Regions from separate parts of the Paenibacillus sp. 203 genome, predicted to be linked through region 1. Evidence: predicted binding sites of a transcription regulator. Region 1 holds the regulator's gene; the other holds the start of a gene.
What was found. Region 1 encodes NrdR, which represses ribonucleotide reductase genes. Its sites were predicted from a motif close to AACACNATATATNGTGTT; they were not measured.
Positions count from the first base shown of each region.

Region 2: the regulator NrdR is predicted to act here: its motif matches at 4,462-4,479, upstream of nrdI (class Ib ribonucleoside-diphosphate reductase assembly flavoprotein NrdI).

Region 1 covers NZ_JAXCHD010000002.1:596,747-607,322, reverse strand. The annotation lists gene WA407_RS06065 (MntP/YtaF family protein) at 1-231, shown strand, start outside; gene coaE (dephospho-CoA kinase) at 243-839, shown strand; gene WA407_RS06055 (lytic transglycosylase domain-containing protein) at 836-1,399, shown strand; gene WA407_RS06050 (alpha/beta-type small acid-soluble spore protein) at 1,518-1,742, opposite strand; gene nrdR (transcriptional regulator NrdR) at 1,848-2,315, shown strand; tRNA gene WA407_RS06040 (tRNA-Ala) at 2,446-2,521, shown strand; tRNA gene WA407_RS06035 (tRNA-Lys) at 2,534-2,606, shown strand; gene WA407_RS06030 (alpha/beta hydrolase family protein) at 2,691-3,692, opposite strand; gene WA407_RS06025 (GNAT family N-acetyltransferase) at 3,710-4,342, opposite strand; gene WA407_RS06020 (helix-turn-helix domain-containing protein) at 4,360-5,115, opposite strand; gene WA407_RS06015 (radical SAM/SPASM domain-containing protein) at 5,344-6,222, shown strand; gene WA407_RS06010 (hypothetical protein) at 6,470-6,670, shown strand; gene WA407_RS06005 (hypothetical protein) at 6,746-7,192, shown strand; gene WA407_RS06000 (ABC transporter substrate-binding protein) at 7,119-8,105, shown strand; gene WA407_RS05995 (hypothetical protein) at 8,232-9,368, opposite strand; gene WA407_RS05990 (DUF4183 domain-containing protein) at 9,460-9,705, opposite strand; partial or broken gene WA407_RS05985 (ankyrin repeat domain-containing protein) at 9,857-10,132, shown strand; gene WA407_RS05980 (LysR family transcriptional regulator) at 10,221-10,576, opposite strand, start outside.
Region 2 covers NZ_JAXCHD010000002.1:440,764-451,339, reverse strand. The annotation lists gene WA407_RS05230 (MFS transporter) at 1-585, shown strand, start outside; gene nrdF (class 1b ribonucleoside-diphosphate reductase subunit beta) at 684-1,649, opposite strand; gene nrdE (class 1b ribonucleoside-diphosphate reductase subunit alpha) at 1,868-3,952, opposite strand; gene nrdI (class Ib ribonucleoside-diphosphate reductase assembly flavoprotein NrdI) at 3,939-4,298, opposite strand; gene WA407_RS05210 (DUF2500 domain-containing protein) at 4,704-5,066, shown strand; gene WA407_RS05205 (GNAT family N-acetyltransferase) at 5,127-5,687, shown strand; gene WA407_RS05200 (MFS transporter) at 5,690-6,913, shown strand; gene WA407_RS05195 (ABC transporter substrate-binding protein) at 6,990-8,681, opposite strand; gene WA407_RS05190 (LacI family DNA-binding transcriptional regulator) at 8,962-10,029, shown strand; gene WA407_RS05185 (beta-mannosidase) at 10,235-10,576, shown strand, end outside.

The DNA of each region.
Region 1 (10,576 bases):
GTTTGGCTGGGCATTGCATTATCGGTCGATGCGTTCGGAGCGGGACTCGGGGCAGCTATGCTTGGTTTTCAGCCACTGTCTACTGCGCTGGCTATTACGTTATTCAGTGGAACATTTTTGATTGCAGGGATGAAGGCAGGCTTCTTTCTATCAGCATTTCGATTTATGAAGGCGCTGGGTGTATTGCCGGCATTATTACTGATTATGATGGGCATATTGAAGCTGTTATGAGGTGAAAGAGCATGAATATCGGATTAACCGGAGGTATTGCTACCGGAAAAAGCACCGTGTCGGCTCTTTTGGTCGCCAAAGGTGCGCTGCTGATCGACGCAGATGCCATTGCCCGGGAAGTCATGCTTCCGGGGCATCCGGTGCTGGCGGCGGTCATAGAGCATTTTGGACAAGCTATAGTGAACAATGACGGAACCCTGCACCGCAAAAAACTGGGTGAGATTGTATTCGGAGACCCTGCCCAACGGCAGGCACTTAACGATATTACCCATCCTGCTATTCGTGAGGAAATGCGTATGCGCATGGAAGCATATGAACGGGAACAGCCGGACAAGCTTGTTTTAGCAGATATCCCGTTATTGTACGAGTCCGGGCTGGAGAGCTTGTACGAGGAAATTATGGTTGTGTACGTACCGCGTGATATTCAGCTCCAGCGTCTGATGCTCAGAGACGGTCTGACGGAGGAGCAAGCTGGACTTAGGCTGTCCGCACAAATGGATATTGAACAAAAGAAAAGCTTGGCCGATATCGTTATCGATAATAGCGGAGCACAGACTGAGACGAAACGACAAATTGATCAATTTTGGCAGCGGAAGGGACTTGCATGAACATTTTGCGAAAGAAAAGAGTCCTGCTCACTTTGTTTGTCGGGTTTGTCCTAATCCTGTTCCTTAATTCAAATTGGATGTCCTGGTTCTATCCAATTCAATATAAGGATGAGATTCGGCAGTATTCACAAACGTATGAAGTGGACCCATTTTTGGTGGCGTCTATTATCCGCGTAGAAACCAATTTTAAAACCAGCAAGCAGTCGCATAAGGGTGCACTGGGCCTGATGCAGATTATGCCGAATACGGCAAATTGGATTATGGACAGCGCCCAGATTCAAAAGGTTCCGCTGGAGAGTGTCAAGCACGAGCCTGGCACCAATATTGAGCTGGGAACCTGGTATTTGCATAACCTATCCATAAAGTTTCAGGATAATCCTGTAGCAATCGTAGCTGCTTACAATGCAGGGCCGGGTAAAGTTCAAGAGTGGCTGGATAAGGGAGTGTGGGATGGAAAAGAAGAGTCCATTAAGCAAATCCCTTTTGGTGAGACACGACATTATGTACAGCGGGTCATTTATTACTACAGGCAATACACGAAAATTTATAATGATTTTTAAATGACAAGTTAATGACATGATGAGCCTTTTCGCTTTAAAATGAAAAAAGCGCAGGACAGGCTGTTTTTAGCAGCCCATCCATACACTTTATCTTGTTATTTCTGCATTATTACCGCGATTATTGGTATTGACCTGCCAATTGTTGTTCGGCGATCGTTACGAGGCGTTTTGTGATGTAGCCCCCGATCGAACCGTTCTCATAGGAAGTCATGTTACCTTGGTAACCATCTTGAGGAATGCTGATACCCAGCTCTTGAGCGATTTCATATTTCATTTGCTCCAGAGCGCCGGAGGATCTGCTGACTACCAGATTGTTGGAGTTGCCATTGTTTCCTTGTGCCATTGTTGTTCACCTCCTCGCGATATGGTAAACATATTATGATCTGTTTTGACAAAATTATTACTAAAAATCTACGGGAATTTATTGGAAAAAGAAAGTGGTGAGATTATGAAATGTCCGTATTGTGCCTACAACGGCACGAAAGTGTTGGATTCGCGACCTGCGAATGATAACAAGTCCATCCGTCGCCGCCGTGAATGTGAGCAGTGTGCCAGGCGTTTTACCACCTTTGAAATGGTGGAGGAAACCCCGCTCATGGTTATCAAAAAAGACGGCAGCCGTGAAGAGTTTAGTCGTGATAAAATGCTGCGCGGTCTCATTCGAGCCTGCGAGAAGCGCCCAGTATCCGTCGAGCAACTGGATATGATCGTATCCCAGGTAGAGAATGCTATCCGCAACACAGCAGCCACAGAAGTGGATAGCCAGCAGATCGGTGAGCTGGTCATGGAACAGCTTTACCCAGTGGATGAAGTCGCCTACGTACGTTTTGCGTCCGTCTATCGTCAGTTTAAAGACATCAATATGTTTATGAAGGAACTGAAAACACTATTATCTAAAGATACAGCCAGCGACTGATCGCTGACTGTATCTTTCTTGGGACAAAGTGGGAAGATGATTATATTTTTTTTATAAAAGTATTGACACAGGAATAAAAATTTTATATGATATAGAAGTCGCTTGAAACGTTGATTAACTTACTTACGATGGGGCCTTAGCTCAGCTGGGAGAGCGCATCGCTGGCAGCGATGAGGTCAGGGGTTCGATCCCCCTAGGCTCCACCAAACTTTTATTATGGACTCTTAGCTCAGTTGGTAGAGCAGTTGACTCTTAATCAATTGGTCCAGGGTTCGAGTCCCTGAGAGTCCATCCTTTAGAAAAAACGGCAGAGATGCCGTTTTTTTGTTGTTTATAGATCTATTCCCAGTCTAACCGAGAACAGTTATGGGGTTTTCATTGATTGACATAATCGGCAAGGATTTTGAGATACTCGTCATTCACCAATTTTCTTGGGGCGAATACGGCTGTTAAAAAAGTTAGAGATTTTGAACGCGCGATTTTTTCATCCATCATGGAATGGTCGGCTTCAGGTAAATGAATAACGGACAGCAGCTCTGCGGGTATTTTCTGGCGGTAGACTCGCTCGGTATCCTTTACATCTACATTAATATCTTTGCCAGCCAGAACCAAGAGTACAGGAGAATGGAAGTGACTTAATTCTTCGGTGGAATCAGACCGAAAATTTTTGCCTATAAAGCTCCATCTTTCTTTGGAGATCATATCCTCAGGATCGGCTATGCTTAGGTATTCTTCATAAGAAGCATGTTTTTTCAGTAACTGTAGAATCTCTTGATCGTAGTTCAATATCTTTTGAATTTCTTGCGGAGTAGCTCCTTCTTCTTCCATTTCTTTTCTGGTATTAAATTGTCCTTGGGAAATCCAGTTCACGGCAGGCGATACAAGGATGCTGAATGCAATATCATGCTCCTCTTTAACGATCTTCGGAATGACCCATCCTGCTTGACTGGCTCCCCATAGGCCGATTTTTTGCTTATCAATCATCGGCAAGGTTCTCGCCCAGTCTATTGCATATCGGATCTCCTGTGCGCGGTCCTCCATGCTTTGACCCAGCCAATTGCCAGGGGCACTATTAATACCGGGCTTATTCAATGACAGGGAGGCATAACCCTTGGAGGCGAACTTTTCCCACAGTGGTTTGTATCCATCATCATATGTGTCATTAATAGGACCATCCCCATGCACAAAAACAACCAATCCAACCTTTTCCGAGTAGTTCTTAGGCAAAGCTAATGTACCTGTTAACAGCCCTTTAGGCGTCGTGATTTGTATTTTTTCTTCTGTCATCTTGTAGGAATTTTGATATAGAACGATGAGTATTAAGGCAACCGCCAGAGCTGCCGCAATACCCAAAGTAAGCTTGAATGTTTTTTTCAATGGTGCTCTCTCCTCGATTACAATTTCGTTCCTTTCCAACTCATCAGATGCCATACAGGCTCCTTGAACCAAAAATGCCGTAACCCATTATACTTGGATTGTTCTGCTTCAAACGCCAGTTTGTGATACAAACGGATAGCCCCTTGGTTCTTATGCGCTACATGAAGCGTCAATGTATGAAAACCAGATTCAACCGTAAATTGCTGTGCGAAAGCTAGAAGACGGCGTCCTATTCCCTGGTTACGATGACTTGAACGAATTGCCAGATGATCAATGTAACACTCATCTGCAGCGGGGGGATACTCCAGCGCATGCATACCTGTCAAAAATTTAAATATATTAAAGCAACCAAACTGTTTTATGAGCGGAGCCAAAGAAATGGGGGTTGTTTCAGGAAGTGAAGAGGAGGAGGGTTTCCATTTAAGAGAAAGAACACCGATAACTTCTTCGTTTTCTTTGGCTACAAATTGTTTCATAGATGTAGAATAAGGATTTTGAACCCAAACCTGCATTAACAACTGCTGTATAGCTTGATCCTCCAGTGTAACAAGAGATTGAAATTTTGCTTTAAACGATTCGACTAAAAGACTGCAAACAGCTTCATGGTCTTGTTTCTGGTATGCAACAATGTCAAAGGATTTTGCACTCATGTAACGCCCTCCAAGATTTATTCTACTTTAACCTGAATTTCGTATTGTAGCTTGTTGTTGTCGAACATCGAAAGATAAGATTTTTCTACTAGGACAATCCTGCTTTGCCAGTTATATTGGTGATGAGCTACATATCGTTCCATTTGTTTAATTTCATAATCAATCTCAGGCTCTTCAATGACGGAAAGATGCTTATAAAGATAGTTGCCTTCTTCCAGAATATAGTCAGCCACATCCACTGTTTCATAACACAGCATTACCTGTCCGGCATCAGACAAGTAATGCAGGTCATTTTCAAATAATCGAGGTGGGGCAGGGCGGTGTTCAAATAAGTTTCCGGCAGTGAGCTCTTGACCATTCTCCAATGCAAACCATAGCTTTAAATGACGGGGACCTAATCGTTTGACCTGATATTCATCATTTCGCTGAGTCAGGCTATCATGTTCTTCTAGCACTTTGTGAATAAACTGTTCATGCATTTTCAAGTTAGCTATTTCAGCCTGTACCTTCTGCAACGAATGCTCTAAAAGCCGGTTATAATCATCGGCAGCATAGGAAGTCATACATTCTAGAATCTGGCCGACAGGGACGTTTAATTTGCGTAATAATAAAATATGCGAAAGCTGATAAATCTCATGAAGCCCGTACATCCGATATTGATTTTCTTCTGTATGTGATGGATACAGGATTCCCTTTTCTTCAAAATATCGCAGTTGATGTACAGATACATTCATGAGCTGAGCAAGCTGGCTGATCGTAATGTGTTCTTTCAATGACAGGACTCCTTACTGGTAGTTGAATAACTCCACTATAAACCTTAGGTCAGACCTAGGGTCAATAGAAAATATCAAATCAAATCTTAGATAGGCGTAGGTGTCGAGTATTTGATGCCCATACCAAGGGGAGGCTGGAGAGTTTACCTGTCGGTGATAACCCGTTATAATCATAAGATTAGTGAGCATAAACAAGATAATCAGGATGAAGGTTAGAATGGGGAAATCATGTTGAAAACTTTTAAAAAGGTATACATTGAGATAACGAGCATTTGCAATCTCGCATGCAGCTTTTGTCCTCAAACACAGCGTGTCAAAAAATTTATTGATCCGGAAGTCTTTCGAAATGTGCTTGATCAGGTCAAACCACATACGGATTACATCTATTTGCATGTAAAAGGAGAGCCGTTGCTCCATCCGAAAATTGATCTTTTGCTGGAAAGTGCTCATGAGAAAGGCTTGAAGGTCAATATAACCACCAATGGTACCTTGCTGCCGAAGACCGGACATAAGCTGCTTGGGCAACCAGCGCTGCGTCAGATGAACTTCTCTCTCCACAGTTTTGACGGGCATGAAGGCTCCGTGGATCGAGAAGGATATTTGGGTAATATTTTCAGGTTTGTAAGAGAAGCGGTGAAACACAATGTCATTATTTCGTTCCGTCTCTGGAACTTGACTGAAGATAATTTGACTAATGTGCAGCGTCAGCGCAACCGGGAAACACTTGAACGACTGGAGCAAGAGTTTGGACTGGACTATCGGATTGAGGAAAAGGTGATACCAGGCAGTGGGGTCAAAATCGCACCAAATGTTTATTTGAATCAGGACCATGAATTTGAATGGCCGAGCCTCAGTGCCCCGGAAGATGACGGAAAAGGCTTTTGCCATGCACTCCGTAGCCAGGCGGCGGTATTGGTGGATGGAACAGTGGTCCCTTGCTGTCTTGATGGAGAAGGTGTCATTAATTTAGGTAACGTCCACGAACAATCTTTTTCCGACATTGTGGAAGGGGAGCGTGCAAACCGTCTGTACTTCGGATTCTCCAAGAGAGAAGCGGTAGAAGAGTTATGCCGAAAATGCGGGTACCGCAAACGATTTGGAACATAATCATACAGGTAGAGCTCCAATCGATAGTAGAATGAATTGCAAGAAAGATAGCCCTTTTGCAGGGCTTTTTTTGCATATATTTTGATGTATACATATATATAATCAATGGATTTGAACTGTTCAGAGGAAGTTAGATACAATCGATTGCTTGTGAGAATGATTATCAATTATAATGAATTTAATTCTGATAGGGCGGAATAAGAACTGAAGGAACGGTTTGGATGGAGGTTGAGCGGTAGTAATGAAGTTGAGCGATCACATTTTGCTGTGGAATCATGTTTTTATACAGGTGATGGATGTTCGTCATAAGAAGATGGAAAAAGGGGAGGAGCTACGAACCTATCGACTTCCTGTTAGTGCGTTCTTGTATGCTGTGCGTGGAAGCGCACGGGTACGGTTGGATAACAGTATTCACAGGGTAGAGCGTTTCCATGTACTGCATGCTTGAAAAGGAAAATCCTTTTCAGAATCAGTATGCTTTTGCACCTCATTACCCGCTGCCCCTGTACGATAAGTGAAGCTGTTGGAGCAAGAATGGCGTGAAGCTTCTGGACTTGGCAAACTGCATGTTAAAGCCTTATTTCATCAATTTGTATATGAGTTGTTGCAGCAGTTGTATGGGCAGGACATCGAACCTCTTAAGTCCGACCTTGTATCGCAGGCTGTAGCCTATATGCGTGAGCATTTTAGTCGGCCTATGACACTTGAGTCCATTGCGGAGGAGCTACAATGCTGTACTGGACATTTATCAAGGTTGTTCAAAAGTAAAATGCATACCAGTCCGATTCATTACTTGGGCCAAGTAAGAGCAGATCGAGCAGCAGAACTGCTAATGCAGACGGACGCCACTTTTATTCATGCACGGAAGAGTCAAAATAACGGCCATGATGATTATGTTGTGTTTATCATTGATGCTGGGAGCTTGCTCGGCTTCGACGAATACAAATGGAAGCTCGCAAACGAAGGCTAATCATACAGCGACATCATCCAACAGCGATGGACAAGCGGCAGTGCAAGCACAGACAAGAACGGTTAAGACATTAAAAGGCGATGTGGAAGTACCTGCAAACCCGAAACGAGTGGCATCGGATCAGTATATGGGTCATCTTTTAAAACTGGGGATTATTCCGGTGGGGGTCAGAAGCTATATGCTGAATGAGGCTTGGATTGATCAATCGGGATATCCCAAAGAGAAGTTGGCCGGAATCAAGGATCTCGGTGATTTTCCTATGGATTTAGAGGAACTGACCGTTCTGCAACCGGATTTAATTATCGGTTCAATCGAAAAGAACATCGACAGCTACCAAAAGGTAGGAACGACTGTGTTCTTGCCGTATTGGGAGGGCGAATCTACAGCGGGGCCACTGGATAAATTCCGCAGAATCAGTGAAATCTTTGGCAAGCAGAAAGAAGCCGAGCAGTGGATTACTGAATATGAGAAGAAAGCTGCAGAGGCCGGAACGAAAATTCAAGGTATCGTTAAAGACGGAGAGACGGTTCCAATTGTACAAGTCGCCAATAAATCGATATATGTTTTGGCAGCGAAAGGCGGCAATTACGGAAGTCCGACCATTTATCAGATGCTAAAGCTGCCACCTACCAAAAAGGCATTGAACATGAAAGAAGGTTTTGAAAATATTTCGCTTGAGGTTTTACCCGAGTATATGGGAGATCACATCTTTGTATACGGTTCAGAAGATGAAGGGGCTAACCAGATTCTGCATAGTGAGCTATGGAAAGGCCTTCCGGCTGTAAAAAAAGGACAGGTTTATATGTACGGTTCATTCAGCGATAAAGAGGATGAGTTTGTGATGGAAGATCCTTATTCATTGGAACTTCAATTGGATACGATAGTTAATCTCTTATTAGCCCACAAAAAATAAAAGGATGTACAGTAACATCTCCTATCTAAACAAGGGGAATCTTTTAGAATTTCAAGCTGTGATAGTCATATAGACAAAATCCGCTTAACACAAAGATTCCTAAGTGTTTGGCGGATTTTATTATGTCTATATTTCTTCTTCTCTGTATGTTTTGGTGTATCTTTGAAATTCAGATTTTTGATTATCGTAATAATCAGCTCTCGTCCAAAAAATAATTTGAGAGAATGAGTCGGAATGTTCCAAATAAGTGATTAAATATACAATTTTTACTTTATCACTCTCTACCCATACTTCGTATTGCAAGCCTTGATTCCCGTTTATATTGACCTTTACTGGTCCCGTCGAAATAATCCCTTTTCCAGACCTTTTGAGTACTAATTGAGCTGAAAACTCAGCGTAATCTTTTAATGTGATCATTGAGGATTTCTCATACGGCAGTTCGGATTTCCAATCCTTGATGATCGTCATGTATGCATCGTTTTTTTCATACCAGGCTTGAATTAGCGCATCTGGATTAAGAATTAAACCAGTCTTCCATATATAAGGGAGACGAATTTGTTGCTTGGCATCTTCACTTTTAAATGTTTTCAAAATAGTTGTTGAGCGAAGGTCTGGCTTAACTTGTGAGTCGCTTAAGACTTTCAAGGAGCTGGCTATAGTTGCAAATTCGTGATGTTGTTCTACTGCAGAGCCTCCCCTTGAATAGATTAATACTTGAAGATAGTGCTGCTTACTCTCTAACATGGCACTGAAGTAATAGACCTGTTGGCCATTGTATTTCCCGCTATAATCGGCTGTTCTGGCGGTTGTGGAATCAATCTGGATTGGGGTAGTATCCACAGCCTTAAAGTTTTCTAGACCCAATGCGGAGATTTCTTCACGTTGCTGTACGAATTCGTCGAGCGTCATATTATTTGCAAAAGCTGACTTGGGGACACGGAAAACTAGACCTACGTTCTTTTTTTCTTTGTCACAAACACTAAGCACCGAATCCAGTTGTCCCTGTTTAAATTTACGCCAGCCAGCGGGAATGGTAAGAGCCACAAGATCCTTATCCGAGGTAACGGTATGAGCCAGCGGCTTTGTGACGGGTAAAACAGGCTGACTTTCTTTGTCTACCACTGTTGTACTATGAGTCGCATTGTCTACATCAGAATTTGTTTGGACTGTAGTTGCAGCATTATTTGAGGTGCAGCTGGTAAGCATGAGCACTGCGATCAGTGCAATAACATAAAATCGGAAATGCGCAAAATTGAATTGCATGGAAATAACTCCCTCTTTTTCATATTTACAAAGGAAATTTTACCCTTTTATAAAATTATAAAAAAGAGGCGTTTGTCCTGTTTTACGTAGCTTAGTCGCTTATGGTAGTCGTTACTGTGACATTGTTGACAGAGGTTGAGGAAGCACTAGATTTGAAATTAATAACCTCAATGACTACTATTGCACCAACAATCAGGCCTGTATTTATAATTAGATTTGTAGCAGAAAGCGTTGTTAATCCGCCTCGCTGCAACGTCCCATTTACAAATACATTGTAGTATCCGCTTACTAGTCGGAACCACAAGACTGTTTGCCGCGACTGAAATACCACTATCATTTGTAAAACTTTGTGCCGGGATGGTGGTCACTCCTCCTAATATATCACCCAGCACGACAATAGCTGTGTAACGATTAACCGCTGGAGTGACATTGATGCTTGTTGTGATAGCAATGTTTCCAGATACGATACTGTCTGCTTCCAGATAGAGAACCTGCCAGAAAATGATCTTGATATTCAATTTGTTGAGTTCTTCTCATTCATAGATACGGTTGAGATGAAGATAGGTCGGCAAATGCTGTTGCGTCTGTCTCTAAACGTAGATAATTACTCGGATGTTATATTGGTGTGGAATCCGAAGCAGAAGTGCCTGGGTTATTATGACGAGGAGCATCAGGAATATGCGGATGTGTGCAGCTTTGCCGAGTTTCTTGCACGGCCGGAAGATTATCTGGAGAAGATTATTGACGGTGAATATTTATCATAACAAGGTGAGCCATGAATGCGGTATGCACGCAGTCATGGCTCTTGTTATTTTAAAATACAGCGCTAGTGTACACAGTGCCTAATGCTCATTAGGAATGGTTACGTATGAGCTGAATGAGATTTAGAGTAGCGGTAGATAGGGGTTCGTTCTTACGGGTACAGATGGCGATTGAATTGAGAAGCTGGATGTCTTCTACATATACCCGGCACAGTTCGCCACGTTCTACATATTCACGCACGACCAGTGAGGACACAAAGTTGGCACCATATCCGGCAATAACTGCGGTAATCGCCTCATGCAGCCCTGTGAAGTTTAGGGTGACCTGGGGGGCGGGGGCATTATAGGTTCGACATAAGGAAAATAATCTCTCCCGTGTTGAGCTCCCCTTTTCACGCATAACAAAGGGTTCATGCATCATTTCCAATAAAGAAACCTGCTGATTTG
Region 2 (10,576 bases), 160 kb from region 1:
CTTTTTTCCATGAAAAACTTAAACAGGCTACTTATCTCGGCGTTCTTACTTTGGATACCCAACGGATCTTTACAGGCCGTTTTTTCACAATTTACAATGGATACTTTTAGTTGGAAGCCTGCACTAATCGGACTTATGTTCTCAATTATGGGTGTCCAAGACATTATCTCTCAAGGTTTCATCATGCCAAAGCTTTTGAGAAAACTTAGTGATAAACAGATAGCCATTCTTGGAATGGTTTCGGAGATTATAGGCTATAGTCTTATTGCGCTATCTGCTTTGTTCTCATTCTATCCTCTTTTTATCGCTGGAATGTTTATATTTGGTTTTGGTGATTCGATCTTTGGGCCTTCATTTAATGGGATGCTCTCCAAGTCTGTCAATTCTAATGAACAAGGAAGGATTCAAGGAGGTAGTCAATCTATTCAGGCTTTAGCAAGAATGATGGGGCCTATCATTGGAGGTCAAATCTATGTATCACTTGGTCATGCCGCACCCGCTTTTATGGGTATAATCCTTATAGCAGCGGCAATACCAGTTTTATATAAGCGAACGCAAGTAAATGAGGATTTTGCAAAATCCTAAAATATGTAAATTATCTACTTTGTTTACAGTCTGAGCCATCCGCATGCGGATGGCTCTTCATAGTATCACCTTGCTAAATTAATTTCACGTATTTGTACTTATACGCCAAAATTAAAATCATCATCTGTCAGCGGCTCTACATTCATCGCCCGCACATAGCCGTTTCCTTTTTTAGAAAAGAAATCATGCTGCTTAGTGTGGGTGCTGATGCCGTTGAATACAATGGGATTAACTTCTTCTTCTTCAAACAGTGGATCAAAGCCCAAGTTCATCATGGCCTTGTTGGCGTTGTAGCGCAAAAAGACTTTCACATCGTCTACGAGTCCAATAGGAGTGTAAATTTGCTCGGTGTATTGTTCCTCGTTATTGTGCAAGTAGCGCAACAAGCCTACCAGCGTCTGGTAAAGATCACGTTGTTCTTCCTCATCCAATTCTGCATAAATCTCCTGTGCCAGTACACCTACGTACACACCGTGAATACTTTCGTCCCGTAGGATCAAATCGATAATTTCTCCACTGCATGTCAACTTGCCCTGGCCCGCCAGATAAAGAGGGTAGAAGAAGCCGCTATAAAATAAATAGCTTTCTAACAGCACCGACGCTGCCATCGCGAGATACAGGTCTTTCGGTGTGTGGATATTCATATAATACTGACGAATGGTTTCTGCCTTGGTTTGGAGATGGGGATTTTCTTCCACCCAGCGGAATACACCGTCAATTTCTTCCGTGGAAGCTAGCGTTGTAAAGATGCTACTGTATGACTTGGCATGAATTTGTTCCATCATCGCCATAAAGCTTAGTACGGCTTTGCGCTGTAGTCCGTCCACATGCTCCATAATTTGCGGCATACCCACGCCGCCTTGAATGGTATCCAGTAGCGTCAAGCCGCCCAGCACCTTCATGTAGGCTTCTTTTTCGATATCACTGAGGGTTACCCAGGACATTTTATCGTCAGACAACGGGATTTCATCATCCGTCCAAAATTGCATAATGTTCTGGTTCCAGAACATCAGTGTAAAATCATCGTCCGAGCGATTCCAGTTTACAGCTTGTATACCTGTCATTGTTAGCATTCTCCCTTCAGCTTGCGAGATTCCCTGAAAACACACATTGAAATAGTGCAGGCGAATCATCGTATGCTTGACATACGGAAGCTGTATCCGCGAGGGTCTGTCCAGTCCCGTAAAGGTCTGAACCACACGCTGGATACAGCTTCTAATGCAAAGCATCTATATCTATTCAAAATCTAATTTTTATACTACAGCTTGTTACCCTTTATGCTTTAGATGGAGCAGGTGAGGCATTCTTCCACAGACAGCTTTTTGGTGCGTGTGTAGTATAACGATTTAAGTCCTTTGTGTGCAGCGTACAGATAGCAACGTGCTAACTGACGCGTAGTCACGTCACTGTTCACATGAAGCACGGTCGAAATTCCTTGGTCCACGTGCGGCTGGATTTCTGCAATCAGATCAAGCACTTTGAACTGGTCCATTTGATAAGCAGATTTATAGAAGAACACGTTATCCTTTTGCAAATAAGGCATTGGATAGTAGGTCGTCGAATTGGCATAGGTACGGGTTTCAATCTGCTCAACAATCGGCATGACGCTGGATGTTGCATTTTGAATGTACGAAATGCTAGCAGTCGGCGCAATCGCCATACGATAGGCGTGGTACAGACCATTTTTCATCACATCTGCTTTTAATTTGTCCCAGTCCGCTGAAGTCGGAACATAGATGTCTTTGAACAACTCTTGTACACGTGCAGTTGTTGGACGATAATCTGTGTTCAGGTATCGGTCAAAATATACGCCTGTCGCATAATCCGATTCCTCAAATCCATAAAAGCTTTGTCCAGCTGCTTTAGCGATTTCCATACTTTTTTCGATGGAATGATAGTTCATCGTCATGAAGAAGGTACGGACAAAGTCCTTTGCTTCATTGCTTTCATACGCAATTTTGTTCTTGGCAAGATAGCCGTGCAGATTCATAACACCCAGTCCGACGGAGTGCATTTCACGGTTTGCTTTCGCAACACCCGGTGCATTAGCGACTTGGGTCATATCGCTGACCGAGGTGAGAGCAATCATACCCTCGTGAACGGATTCGCGGATTTTGCCATGTTCCATCACATTTACAATGTTCAGAGAAGCTAGATTACAGCTCACGTCCCGGCGGATGGTATCCTGTTGGCCGTAATCTGTAATTTCGGAAGTTTCCTGCAACTGGAAGATTTCCGTGCATAGGTTCGACATCTTGACTTGACCCACGTTTTTAAGAGCATGTGCCTGGTTCGCGTTACTTTTGTTCATGATATATGGATAACCAGACTCCAACTGAATCATGGCAATTTTCGTCAGCATGTCACGTGCGCTCATCGCTATTTTTTTCTTCACCCGATCGTCAGCGAGTAACGTGTCGTACATTTCATCCAAATCCATGTCGTCCAGATGCGTTCCATAGGTTTTGAACACACTGTAAGGAGCAAATACATGCAGCGGTTCGTTATCTTGAGCCAGCTTGTAAAAGCGGTTTGGCACCAGCAATCCAATAGAAAGTGTCTTGAGACGTACTCTTTCGTCAGCATTGATCTTTTTGCTATCCAGGAACTCAAGCACGTCCCATCCGAAAATGTTGTAATAGGCTGCCCCAGAGCCTTTACGTTGCCCCATTTGATCCGCATAGGAGAAGCCGTCTTCCATCAGCTTCAGCACAGGCATAATGCCTTTTGCTGCGCCTTCTACGCCTTTAATCGCTTCGCCGCGTGCCCGCAGTTTCGACAGGTTGACCGCAACACCGCCCCCGATTTTGGACAACTGCATGCAGGTGTTCAGCACATAGTTGATTGAGTTCAGGGAGTCGTCCATTTCGAGCAGGAAGCAGGATACCAATTCCCCACGGCGGCTTTTGCCTGCATTCAGGAAGGTTGGTGTAGCTGGCTGGAGGCGTTGCTCCATCATCGAGCGGGACAACAGGCGTGCCGTATCGGCGTTACCGCGTCCTAAATGCAGCGCGACAGCAGCAACCCGGTCAGGGTAATGTTCCAGATAGACTTTCCGGTCGTTACTCTTCATTGCATAGTCGGTGTAAAACTTGGATGCTGCCATATAGGAAGGAAATTTAAAATTATAGCTATGAGTGATATGGAAAATATCATTAATTTCGTCAGCCGTGTAGCTGTTATAGAAATTTTCGTAATAATCATTCTCAATCATATACAGCACTTGAGCGGCTGTGTCAGCAAACTTCAAACTCCGTTCCTGAACTTCCTTCATAAACTCTGCTACAGCCTCTTGGTCTTTTTCCAATTGGAAAAAGCCGTCTGTATCGCGTTTCATCAACATGTTGTTCAATTCAATATGCCGCAACTCGGCTCACCTCCTGTTTAAAACGCTCTACATCTCCGAACGTTCCAGATAATTCAAATTTACTAATCACGGGGACATTATAATGATCGGCAATCAAATCCGCACTTTTGGCAAATTTCTCACCCCAGTTACGGTTGCCGCTTGCAGCTACACCAACAAGGTTTTGAGCATTCTTTTTCAAAAAGGAAGATACCCTCTCAGGTATCTGCCCAAACCCAGTTGTATATGTAATAAGTACGTAAGGTTCTTCTATAGTCATTTGCTCCTCAATCTGAACCGCTGGAAGCTTGAGCTTGTTTATAAATCTTTTTACATTGCCGGTCTTCGAATCATATGCAATCAGCATGGTATGCAACCTCCTTAAACAATTAACGAAAAAAGAAAACGCATTGCCTGGGATCTATTATAGATGGAATCCCTTGCTGGCTGCGCCATTTAAGATTTTGACTCTATATTTACATGTATTTTCATACCTGTATCTTCAAGATATCGGGCATAAATACGTTTTTTACACTATATTTAGAGTACATTTTCTATTTTATATCTATATATAGTTTTGTCAATCGGTCTAGAGGGGATCAGAGGACCCAGATCGGGTATAAGTCCAAGCGGGGTGCGGAAAAGAGCGAAAGAACTTTTTTTTCGTAAGTATGTTAAAAAAGTATTGGAGTTTTTGAGGGTGAAGATGTACCATTTGTCAATGGGCAATAGAATGGAAAATTTACATTTTACTGTAGAAAGGATGAAGTGAATGGGAAGTGATTTTATGGAATTTCAATCGTTTAATATGATCTTTTTTATCGTATTTGGACTCATTGCTTTTGTAATCATTATGGGAATTGTCAAAACGATAGGAGCAGGCCTGTCCAATCAAGCAGCCGAACGGGTACAACGTTCATGTAAGGTTGTGGATAAACGGACGAGAGTGCGTGGGGGATCAGGCGATTTTTCAGCTTCGACATATTATTATATCACCTTTGAGTTTGACGGGGGTGAGCGTATGGAGCTGGAGGTGAAGGATACGGATTTTGGTATGATTGTGATCGGGGATCGTGGGGAGCTTCATTATAAAGGTACACGTTTTCTGGAGTTTGTAAGAGTAATGGAAGCATAAAGGTGTTGGCGGGGAGTTAGTATTGCCAAAACAAATACATAATTTGGAGGGAAGATTACGATGCCGCATATCATTGGAAAACGAATTGTATTGAGAGAATACCGTCAAGAAGATATACCAGATATCCGAAAATGGGTCAATGACCCGGAAATCACACGTGGTTTAAGCGACGTGTTTATCTACCCGCATTCACAGGTGAATAGCGAATCCTTTGTAAAAATGATGATTGACGGCAACCCCGATATCAAAGGTTTTGTCATTGCGCATAAAGACACACTGGACTATATCGGACAACTGGATTTATTCAAAATCAACTGGGTGAATCGGCACGCCACCCTTGGTGTTGTGATCGGGCGTGACGGTGATCTGGGCAAAGGTTACGGACGGGAAGCGATCCGGTTGCTACAAAAATTCGCATTTCATACGCTGAACCTGCATCGGCTGGAGTTGGAGGTCTATGCGTTCAATGAACGTGCACACCGTTGCTATCTGGCCTGCGGCTTCAAGGAAGAAGGGCGGCTGCGGGAAAAGCTATTCAGGGAAGGGCAATACTATGACATTATTCAGATGGGGATTTTGCGAAGTGAATATGAGGCTGCAGAGCAAGCGACGGAATCCTGAAAGTGCAACCTCATAAGCTATTTTACTCCGTCAGCTTTCTTCAATTTTTTATGAGTGAAATCACGGGGACTACGCTCATCCTATTTCTATTAGCTAAAGGACTTTCTCTGCAAAGTGCGAACTTCTTACTGGTTGTATTTTTTGTAAGTATTTTTTTGTTTGAGATACCCACAGGGGCGATTGCAGATAAGTATGGAAGAAAAATCTCCGTTATTTTGGGACTTTGTTGTTTTCTAGTCTACAGTGTGTTGTTCGTTTGGACACATCATATCGGGGTACTTGTGTTTGCGCAAGTCTTTGGGGGTCTGGCTATATGTTTACAATCAGGTTCGTTAGAATCCTGGGTTGTGGAAAACAGTGATAAGCCCATGGAAGTTCTTTTTACAACCTCTAACAGTATACAGTACATTTCGGGATTTATTTGTGGTCTGTTGGGGGCCTTCCTCGCAACTTTTAACTATTCACTTCCATGGGCGGCTAGCATTTTATCTATTATTGTATGCATTTTTCTATGCTCCTTTTATATGGATGAGGAGAATGTTGCTCATCGAAAGACGTCTACTACTCGCATTAAAACGATTATCGGAGAAAGTGTCCGTATCGGTTTTGAAGATAAGTCTATCTGGATTGTGTTTATGATTGGTTTATTTATCAGCTTTTCGAACTCAGCGGGGAATACATTTCAACAGCCACGTCTGGTTGGCCTTTCCGAACAAGGAATTTGGATTATGGGGTTTATCAAGGCAGGGTATTCACTATGTATGACTTTGGGAAGTTATCTAGTTCGAAAGCTAGGCGCACGATACAGTGATGTACATATACTCGTGTATGCTTGCGGCATGATAGGGGTCTGGCTCATTTTAGCCGGGGCGTTCAACACATTTTATCCTGTATTGCTTACCTTTTTAATCTATGAGATTGGGCGCGGGATGTACCCGGTTGCCAAACAAATTTTTCTCAACAAAAGAATCACGAATGAGTATCGTTCCACATTACTATCTCTGGATTCTGCGATTTCACAATTAGGCATGTGCGTAGGTTTAATCGTGACAGGGATCATCAGTCGAAATTTTACGGATTTGTCTTCCGATCAAACGCCGATTCAAATATCTTGGGTGATGTGTGGCGGGATTGCGTTGATTCCAATCATTTTATTGTTTTACGTCCATCGTGTTTCAGGAAATGTTAATTATTGGAAAGAGAAAGAAACCAAACAGAATATTTAATGTAAAAGTTAATGTAGAAGGGCTGAACAGCATGGTCTGTCAGCCCTATAATATTTCATTAAAAAGCAAGCAAACCTTATTTTTCACCGTACCACAGTTTCAGCCGATTTTGGATTAGGCCAGTATAGATTTCTTCAGCCTTTGGCACACCTGCCTGATCCAGCTCTTGGAGCATGCGGTCATACACAGCGTCGAACTGATCTGGCTTGGCGAGTACAGCTTCAGGAATCCGTTTGCGTACAATGTCCTGCGACTTTTGATAAATAACATTGTAATTCGTATCGGTCGGAACAGGCATGTTGTAGGCAGCACCCCACTCTTTTACCGGAAAATCCTTTTCGTTCGGAAACAGGTCTTTCCACGTCTGGGCTTTGTATGCCTGAAGGGACTCTTTTTCGGCTTGACTATAATTTTCGGTAATCATCTCTGGATAATTGGTTGTGTAATAGTTGCCAGAAGGGTCCTTCACGCTATCGCCATAATGAGGCCCCCATATCCAGTACAAACCGATTCCTGACTCTCTGCTAAAAGAAGCGTTATCAGTGTTTTTACGTTGTTGCACATCCGCCGGAATGACTCGTTTGCCGTTCTCTACGTTGTAATGCTGGCCTTCAATTCCCCAATTACGTAAAATTTGTCCTTCGTCGGAGGCCAGAAAATCCAGAAACTTGATAGCTCGCACCGGATTTTCGCATGAGGTTGTAATTCCGATCCCGGATGCAGTATCGAAGCCAATGGGCTGGAGGGAATGGTCCTCGTATTTCTCATTTAAAGTGACTGGAAAATGGGCGTAAGTGAATTCATCCTTACCTGCTGCCTTGAGCGCATTTTCGGCATCTTGATAGTTCCATTCCTGATCAATGAGTCCGATGACACGGCCTGCGGCGATTTTGGACTTGTACTGATCACTTTTTTGCACAAAAGTATCCTTATCCAACAGTCCTTCATTGTACATATGGTTCAACCAACGGAAATATTCGCGTTCTTCTGGGCGCTTGTAGTGAAGAATGGCTTTGTGTGTTTTAGGATCAATATAATATTCGCCATCGTCGGGTCCACCTGTAGCAGTAACAGCCGGGTTAGTCACTGTAATTTGAATTTTCCAGTCTTCGGCATCAAGTGATAGGGGGATGGTTCGCTGGCCATTGGTGGTAGGGTATTTGGCGACATAATCTTTAAGTGCTTTTTCAAAATCTTGAACGGTGCGGATTTTAGGGTATCCGAGCTTCTTAAGTGCCTGATGCTGAATTTCGAAGCCGGCTTGTGCATCAAACGCGATGTGATCCACACCCAAATTGGTCGGGATCGTATAGATGGCTGGATCTTCACTACTATATTTAATACGATTAAAATAGTCTCCATACACTTTTTTAATGTTAGGGCCGTATTTGTCAATGAGGTCGGTTAAGTCAATGAGTGCTCCGGCATCGACCAACTTGCCAATGTCTGATTTGGGGTACACGAGATCTGGATACTCTCCGCTTGCTGCCATTAAAGCAAATTTTTCCTCGCCTCGACCATTGACAGCATGTTCGGCATTTAGCGTAACACCCGTTTTCTTGATAATTTCCTGCCCGACAGCATCCTTCATGTTGTTCCAGTTAGAGCTAGAATCACCGCCAAAGAAAGTAAGAGTAATGGGACTGGTGTCATTAGGATCTTCCTTTTCTGCCTTACCGTCTGTTCCATTCGCGCAGCCCGTTGTAACGAGCAGCAGCAAAGACAGGAGTAGAATGGAACTCTGTCGTACCGACCTGTTCTTGAACATTTGCAAATCCCCCTTAATAAGTATGATTTACACAATGTAAGTGCTTTCAATAGTAAATTGTAGGAAATAAAGAACCTCACGTCAAGTAATTTATAATTGCTTGTTATGCGGTTTGTTTTTTTATTAAGCAAACATATTTTGGTGGAGGGTGTGGATTTGTACAAATCTATCATTTGATGATCTAAAACAAAGTATGCTACGATGGTACCAGTTTATAGGTACACCCGTGTATTAGAAAGATTAAGGTAGAAAAAGATTCCGAATAGGGTTGGGTGAGAAGATGCGTGGAAAAGTAACGTTGCAAGAAATTGCGGATGCGGCGGGTGTTTCAAAGTTCGCTGTTTCGCGTGCACTGTCAGGCAAACCCGGTGTAAGTGAAGAGACAAGGGCGGTTCTGGTCAAGCTTGCCGCCCAGATGGGCTATTTTCGCAGTCATCCCAAAATGACAGGGGTAGAGCCTCGGGACACAGATACCAGAGAATGGTCGGGTACCGTGCTAGTGTTATTTCCGAATATTAGGTACCAGAACAGGGAATCCAGATACTGGGGGCCTGTATTTGAAGGGATTTCCGAGCGTCTGAACCGTAAGGGTATGGATATGATCACGTTAACGGAGCCCTCGACTGAAGATATGTTTTCTTTACTGAATCCAGAGTCGATTAAAGGGATTATCACGGTAGGGACGATTTCAACTTCATTGTTGCTGAACATTTATCGGATGGGTATTCCGGTCGTCATGGTAGATCATTGGGATTCTGCATTTTTAAGTGATACGGTGTTTACAGATAATCGCACATGCATGAGTGAATTAATGAAGGACTTGCTGTGTAGGGGCTATACCCGCTTTCAGTTTGTGGGTCATATTGATGACGCTCACAGTTTCTACGAACGCTGGGAAGCATATCGTTCCACACTGGAAATGAGCGGAGTAGAATTGCGGCAGATTAAAGCTCTTCTTCACAGGGGAGCGCAAGCGCTTGCTGAGGAAATGGAAAAGTTGTCCGAGGACGAACTGCCTGAGGTTTTTGTATGTGCTAATGATGTGACTGCTGCGCAAGTCGTGGATGTGCTGAAAGAAAAGGGGATTGACGTTCCGAGGCGTTGCGGAGTGACCGGGTTTGACGATACGAATGAACAAATGCCGATTTATGCCACGGTGAGAGTGGATAAGGAATTGCTGGGAATGCGTGCAGTGGACCAGTTGTTATGGCGCATAACGAACCCGAACTCGCCTGTCGAGAAAAAGTTGCTACATGCTGAGCTATTCGTACGGGAAGTTCATGCACCCCGGATCCGTCGGGAAAATGATGACCGTGAGCGTCCCATCAGCACAATCACATATAGTTAATGTCCAGATACGTGTTATGACACCATACACCGTGAAGACGAAGGAGGTCGCTTTTAGCCTGTTTAGGGGCAGAGGGCGACTTTTATTTTGTATTTTGTCATTTGTTCTAAAAAACAATTGACTATTTTGTTAGCTTAATGTTATTTTTGTTATGTTACTGACGAATCCAGATGTTCCCAATCGTGCTTATAGGAGGCTTGTAACGATGGTTAATGTGATAGGGTTGGATGGCTGGAGGTTTAGGGAAGCACAAAGTGATGAGTGGCTCAGCGCGAAAGTGCCGGGTTGTGTGCATACTGATCTTTTACGACATGGCAAAATTCCTGATCCGTTTATTGGTATGAACGAGATGGAGGTACAGTGGATTGATAAGCAGGATTGGATATATGAAGCCCATTTTGAGATAAATGCAGATCAGCTTCAATGTCAATGTGTAGAGTTGGTGTTGGAAGGTCTGGACACATACGCGAATGTAAAAGTGAATGGCCAATATGTCTTGTCAGCCAATAATATGTTTCGGGTATGGAGACAGGATGTGAAGGCAATT